One region of the Streptomyces lothianensis genome, then DNA from elsewhere that is predicted to be linked to it. Evidence: riboswitches for the same ligand, from Rfam matches in the RefSeq annotation. Region 1 holds a riboswitch; the other holds the start of a gene.
What was found. A riboswitch is a leader RNA that binds a small molecule or an ion and turns the genes downstream of it on or off. The one in region 1 is predicted to bind glycine.
Positions count from the first base shown of each region.

Region 2: another riboswitch for glycine. It lies ahead of gcvP (aminomethyl-transferring glycine dehydrogenase); the one in region 1 lies ahead of gcvT (glycine cleavage system aminomethyltransferase GcvT).

Region 1 covers NZ_JBLMKT010000053.1:79,010-82,408, reverse strand. Annotated here, with positions in the region: gene glyA (serine hydroxymethyltransferase) at 1-665, opposite strand, end outside; gene gcvH (glycine cleavage system protein GcvH) at 671-1,048, opposite strand; gene gcvT (glycine cleavage system aminomethyltransferase GcvT) at 1,107-2,222, opposite strand; glycine riboswitch at 2,376-2,476, opposite strand; gene ACLF6P_RS18740 (AAA family ATPase) at 2,707-3,384, shown strand.
Region 2 covers NZ_JBLMKT010000005.1:35,438-38,836, reverse strand. Annotated here, with positions in the region: gene ACLF6P_RS00325 (DNA polymerase IV) at 1-899, shown strand, start outside; gene ACLF6P_RS00320 (PRC-barrel domain-containing protein) at 812-1,192, opposite strand; glycine riboswitch at 1,337-1,443, shown strand; gene gcvP (aminomethyl-transferring glycine dehydrogenase) at 1,622-3,399, shown strand, end outside.

The DNA of each region.
Region 1 (3,399 bases):
TTGGGGTGCAGCCCCGCCGCGACCAGACCGGCGAAGTGCGCCATGTCGACCCAGAGCAGCGCCTCGACCTCGTCCGCGATCCGGCGGAACTCGGCGAAGTCCAGGTGACGCGGGTACGCCGACCAGCCGGCGATGATCACCTTCGGGCGGTGCTCCTTGGCGAGCCGCTCGACCTCGGCCATGTCGACGAGGCCGGTCTCGGCCTCCACGTGGTACGGGACCACCTCGAACTGCTTGCCGGAGAAGTTCAGGCGCATGCCGTGGGTCAGGTGACCGCCGTGCGCCAGGTCGAGGCCCAGGATCGTGTCGCCGGGCTTGGCGATCGCGAAGAGCGCGGCCTGGTTGGCCGAGGCGCCGGAGTGCGGCTGCACGTTGGCGTACTCGGCGCCGAACAGCTCCTTGATCCGGTCGATCGCGATCTGCTCGGCGACGTCCACGTGCTCGCAGCCGCCGTAGTAGCGGCGGCCCGGGTAGCCCTCGGCGTACTTGTTGGTGAGGACCGAGCCCTGCGCCTCCATGACCGCGGCCGGAGCGAAGTTCTCCGAGGCGATCATCTCGAGCGTGGACTGCTGGCGCTTCAGCTCGGCGTCCACCGCGGCGGCGATGTCCGGGTCGAGCTCGTGCAGGGACTGGTTCAGCGTGGTCTGGTCGAGTGCGTCGGTCATCCGGCTCAGCCCTCGATGAGCTTGTCGTAACCGGCGGCGTCGAGCAGGCTCGCCGGCTCGTCCGTGACGCGGACCTTGAACAGCCAGCCGCCCTCGAACGGGGCCGAGTTGACCAGGGACGGGTCGTCCACGACATCCTGGTTGATCTCGGTGACCTCGCCGCCGACCGGCGAGTACAGGTCGCTGACCGACTTGGTGGACTCCAGCTCGCCGCAGGTCTCGCCGGCGGTGACGGTGTCACCGACCTCGGGCAGCTGGACGAAGACGACATCGCCGAGGGCGTTGGCGGCGTGCTCGGTGATACCGATGGTCGAGACGCCGTCCTCGGCGGGCGAGAGCCACTCGTGCTCTTCGCTGTAGCGCAGGTTGGTGGGGTTGCTCATGGCCTGAATTCTCCTGTACGCGGGAAAGTGCTGAGACGTGAGGGGTTACAGGGGGCGATTACTTCTGCCGCTTGTAGAACGGCAGCGCGACGACCTCGTACGGCTCGTGCGTGCCGCGGATGTCCACGCCCACGCCCTTCGTACCGGCCTCGGCGTGTGCCGCGTCGACGTACGCCATCGCGATCGGCTTGCCGAGCGTCGGGGACGGGGCGCCCGAGGTGACGGAGCCGATGACCTGGCCGTCCGCGACGACCGGCATCTCGGCGCGCGGGACCCGGCGGCCTTCGGCGACCAGGCCGACGAGCTTGCGCGGCGGGTTCTGCTCGGCGCGCTCGGCGGCGGCCGTCAGCGCCTCGCGGCCCACGAAGTCGCCCTCCTTCTCGAACTTCACGACCCGGCCGAGACCCGCGTCGAACGGGGTCAGCGAGGTGGACAGCTCGTGCCCGTACAGCGGCATGCCGGCTTCGAGACGGAGCGTGTCGCGGCAGGACAGGCCGCACGGGACCAGGCCGTACTCCTTGCCCGCCTCGGTCAGCGCCTGCCAGACGGTCTCGGCGTGCTCCGGCTTCAGGAAGAGCTCGAAGCCGTCCTCGCCGGTGTAGCCGGTGCGGGCGATCAGCGCGGGGACGCCGGCGACGGTGCCCGGCAGACCGGCGTAGTACTTCAGGCCGTCGAGGTCGGCGTCGGTGACGGCCTTGAGGATGGCCGGCGCGTGCGGGCCCTGCACGGCGAGGAGCGCGTAGGCGTCACCGTCGTCGCGTACGGCGGCGTCGAAGCCGGCCTGGCGCTCGGTGAGCGCGTCGAGGACGGTCTGCGCGTTGGAGGCGTTGGCGACGACCATGTACTCCTGCTCGCCGAGGCGGTAGACGATCAGGTCGTCGAGGATGCCGCCGTCGGCCTGGCAGATCATGGTGTAGCGGGCGCGGCCGACACCGACCGTGCCCATGTTGCCGACCAGCGCGTAGTCGAGCAGCTTGGCGGCCTCGGGGCCGGTGACGGTGATCTCGCCCATGTGCGAGAGGTCGAACAGGCCGGCCTTGGTGCGTACGGCGTTGTGCTCGTCGCGCTCGCTGGCGTACCGCAGCGGCATGTCCCAGCCGGCGAAGTCCGTCATCGTGGCGCCGAGCGAGCGATGCAGGGCATCGAGCGCGGTGAGGCGGGGGGCGTTGCTCATTTCAAGGGCTCCCAGGGCATGACTGGTGAGGTCGGTCCTCCCCATCTGTCATAAACCTGAGAGGTTCACCACGCCCGTCCGCGGGGGAGGGGAGAGTGGCTTGCACCTTGGGTGGAGCCGCCTGTCACGGGGCGGCCCGCTTTTCAGATCTGCCTCGTCCGCGCGGTATCGGGGCCTGAGAGATTCAAGGGAGGTACTTGCTCCTTCGGCGCCCGGACGCTTCTTGGCGTCCAGGACTCTCCCGCGCGGGTTCGAACGGCCGGTATGCAGTTGGCGCGCACATCATTGCACGTCCGCGCGGAGCCGTCGCAGTGGAACCGGGCACCCCGAGAGCCTGGCTCCGAAAGCACGTCCCCGTGAGTTACCGAGTCTTTACACTCGGGAGAGCAAAGTGCCAGGACGGCCTCCCGGCGGCGGAGCGGAACGGACACGGGCGGATCCACCCACCAGGAGGCCCGTCCCCGGTCCATCGAGGGGGAGGACGATCACTGTGCAGCACTCCGGTGCAGGCGCCTGTGCCACGAACGGCGTGGTGGTACCCGAACAGGCGGCGCCGCGACGACCGAGCCCGTCCGCCCGCGCGGCGGAGCGGGCGGTGGTCCGCGATCTGCGCGGCCGCTCCGGGCCCGAGAAGCTGGTCTTCGCCCCCGGTGATCTCGTGGTCGTCTCCGGCCTGCCCGGCAGCGGCAAGACCACGCTGATCCAGCGCACCGTCCGCGGCCCCCGGCTCGACTCCCAGGACTCCCGCGACCGGTGGGCCGCGTTCATGCCCCGCTTCCTGCCGTACGCGCTGTACCGCCCGCTCGTCCGCCTCGCCCACTACGCGCGGCTGCGGGGCACGCTGCGCTCGGGTGCCGAGGCCGTCGTGCACGACTGCGGCACCCAGGCGTGGGTACGGCGCTGGCTGGCCCGTGAGGCCCGCCGGCGCGGCGCCTCGCTGCACCTGGTGCTCCTCGACGTCGACCCGGCCACCGCGCTCGCCGGACAGCGCGAGCGCGGCCGTGGGGTCTCCCGCTACGCCTTCACCCGCCACCGCGGTGCGGTCCGCCGCCTCGTCCGCGCCGCGGAAGCGGGCCGGACTCCCGCGGGCTGTGCCTCGGTGGTACTGCTCGACCGGGAGACGGCCGGGACGCTGCGGGTGCTGGGGTTCCGGGTGGGCTGAGCCGGGGCGCGGGCG
Region 2 (3,399 bases), on a different contig from region 1:
AGGTGCGGCGCTACGACTTCTCGACACTCACCCGCTCGGAGACGCTGCGGGGGCCGACCGACGACCCCACGGTCGTACGGGAGGCGGTGGCGCGGCTGCTCGGGTCGGTGGACACGACCGGCGGCGTGCGACTGCTCGGCGTCGGTGTGAGCGGCCTCGCCGACTACACCCAGGAGGACCTCTTCGCCCAGGCGGCCCAGGCCGCCCAGGGGCAGGCCGACGGGGCCGAGGCGGCGGACGGGGCTCCTGGGCGGGGGCATACCCGGGAGGCGGCTGAGGGCGGCCAGGAGGGCGTGGACGGGGCGTCTGAAGGGGCCGGGGGCGGAACGGGGGACGAAGGGCCCGGGAGCGGGGGCGACGCGGGGGGCGGAGGGCGCGGCGGGAGCGGAGAGACCACAGGGAGTCCCGAAGACGGCGAGGGCACCGGGAGCGACGCACACGGCCGAATCCCCACGGGCAGCCGGAGCAACGGGGAGCACACGAACGGTGAGGGCGCCGCCGAAGGCGACGGGAGCACCGGGAGCACGGGGAGCACCGGGAGCTTCGGAGGTCGTGGAAGCGAGGGAGGCGAAGGTGCGGAGCGGAGTTGGCATGCCGGGCATGATGTGTGGCATGCCGAGTTCGGGCCGGGGTGGGTGCAGGGAAGCGGGCTCGGGCGGGTGACCGTGCGGTTCGAGACGCCCGGCTCCGCGCCCGGGCGCGTACGGACGTTCCGGGTCGACGACCCGGAGCTGCGGCCCGGGGAGCCGCTGCCGCTCGTACCCCTGGCGCCGAAGGAGTCGTCGGATGCCGCCCGGGTGTCCGGTGAGCCCTACTCCTCGGTGTCGTCCTCGCCGGCGATGCGTCCGAAGTCGCGGTCCGCCGGGGGCTCGGTGCCGCCGGTGACCGAGAGGCCGTAGTGGTGGTAGAGCTGCAGTTCCTGCTCGGGCGAGAGGTGGCGGCCGACGCCGAAGTCGGGGGCCTCCCTGATCAGTGCCCGTTCGTACGGGACGCGCAGCTTGCCCTCCACCACCTCACTGGGCTCGAGCGGCACGAAGGCGTCCCTGCTGAACAGCCCCGTGCGTATGGCCGCCCACTCCGGGGCGCCCGTCGCATCGTCGAGATAGACCTCGTCCACGGTGCCGAGCCTGGAGCCGTTGCGGTCGAAGGCTTTGCGGCCGATCAGGCTGCGGGGGTCGATGTCGGTCTGCACGGTCCCTCCACGTGGTGCGCAAAGTCATACGGAATCCCTGATTCCCTACGAAAGAACACATTCGCGCCCATGGCCACTCGGGACGGACGGGTCGTACGCACGGAATCAGCCGATGGACCCGCTGGTAGGCTGGCAAGCGGCTGCTGACCCCGTGCGGGAGAGCTCTCCGACCCGGTCGTGACCGGGCCCGAAGGCGCCGAAGGAGCAAATCCTCCCCGGAATCTCTCAGGCACACGTACCGCGCGGACGAGGTCACTCTGGAAAGCAGGGCGGGTGTCGACGGCTTCCGCTCTCACCGACGGTGAAAGCCGGACCGTGCAGGTCACGGACCGGTGAAACTCTCAGGTTGAGATGACAGAGGGGGAGGCCGTCCGGGTACCAGCGCCGTGGTGCCCCTCGCAGGTCGCATACGACCAGGAGGCCTCCGTAATGACCGCCAACCGCACCCCGCTCCACGAGCTCGAGCGCGGCATTCCCTTCGAGCAGCGCCATATCGGCCCCGATGCCGAGGCCCGCGCCAAGATGCTCGCCCAGGTCGGCTACGGCTCGCTCGACGAGCTCACCGCGACCGCGGTGCCGGACGTGATCAAGAGCGCCGAGGCGCTCGATCTCGCCGAGGGCCGCAGCGAGGCCGAAGTCCTCGCGGAGCTGCGCACGTTGGCCGACCGCAACCAGGTGCTCGCGCCGATGATCGGTCTCGGCTACTACGGCACGTTCACACCGCCGGTGATCCTGCGCAACGTCATGGAGAACCCGTCCTGGTACACGGCCTACACCCCGTACCAGCCGGAGATCTCGCAGGGCCGTCTGGAGGCGCTGCTCAACTTCCAGACCGTCGTCGCCGATCTCACCGGACTGCCCACCTCCGGCGCCTCGCTGCTCGACGAGGGCACCGCGGCCGCCGAGGCGATGGCGCTCGCCCGCAGGGTCGGCAAGGTCAAGCAGGGTGTCTTCCTGGTCGACGCCGACGCGCTGCCGCAGACCATCGCGGTGATCGAGACCCGCGCCGAGCCGACCGGCGTCGAGGTCGTCGTCGCCGATCTGTCGCAGGGCATCCCCGCCGAGATCGCCGAGCGCGGTGTCTTCGGTGTGCTCCTGCAGTACCCGGGTGCCTCCGGCGCCGTGCGGGACCTCAAGCCGGTGATCGAGCAGGCGCACGAGCTCGGGGCGGTCGTCACCGTCGCCGCCGATCTGCTCGCCCTCACGCTGCTCACCTCGCCCGGCGAGCTCGGCGCGGACATCGCGGTCGGTACCTCGCAGCGCTTCGGCGTCCCGCTCGGCTTCGGCGGTCCGCACGCCGGTTACATGGCCGTCCGCGAGAAGTTCGCGCGCAGCCTGCCCGGCCGCCTCGTCGGCGTCTCCGTCGACGCCGACGGCACCAAGGCGTACCGCCTCGCGCTGCAGACCCGTGAGCAGCACATCCGCCGCGAGAAGGCGACCAGCAACATCTGCACCGCGCAGGTGCTGCTCGCCGTCATGGCCGGCATGTACGCGGTCTACCACGGCCCGCAGGGCCTCGCGGACATCGCCCGTCGCACCCACCGTTACGCCTCGATCCTCGCCGAGGGCCTGAAGGCGGGCGGGGTCGAGGTCGTGCACGGCTCGTTCTTCGACACCCTCACGCTGCGCGTGCCGGGCCGGGCCTCCGAGGTCGTCTCCGCCGCGCGCGAGGGCGGGGTCAACCTGCACCAGGTCGACGCCGACCACGTCGCACTGTCCTGCGACGAGACCACCACGCGTATGCAGCTGGCCGCCGTGTGGGCCGCGTTCGGGGTCGAGGGCGATGTCGAGGCCCTCGACGCGGTCGCCGACGAGGCGCTGCCCGCCGCGCTGCTGCGCACCGACGACTACCTGACGCACCCGGTCTTCCACGAGCACCGCTCCGAGACCGCGATGCTGCGTTACCTGCGCAGGCTCTCGGACAAGGACTACGCGCTCGACCGCGGCATGATCCCGCTCGGCTCCTGCACCATGAAGCTGAACGCGACCACCGAGATGGAGCCGGTCACCTGGCCCGAGTTCGGCGCGCTGCACCCCTTCGTCCCCGCCGAGCAGGCGCAGGGCTACCTCACGCTCATCCGTGAGCTGGAGGAGCGTCTCGCCGAGGTCACCGGCTACGACAAGGTCTCGCTGCAGCCCAACGCCGGTTCGCAGGGCGAGCTCGCCGGACTGCTCGCGGTGCGCGGCTACCACCGCGCCAACGGCGA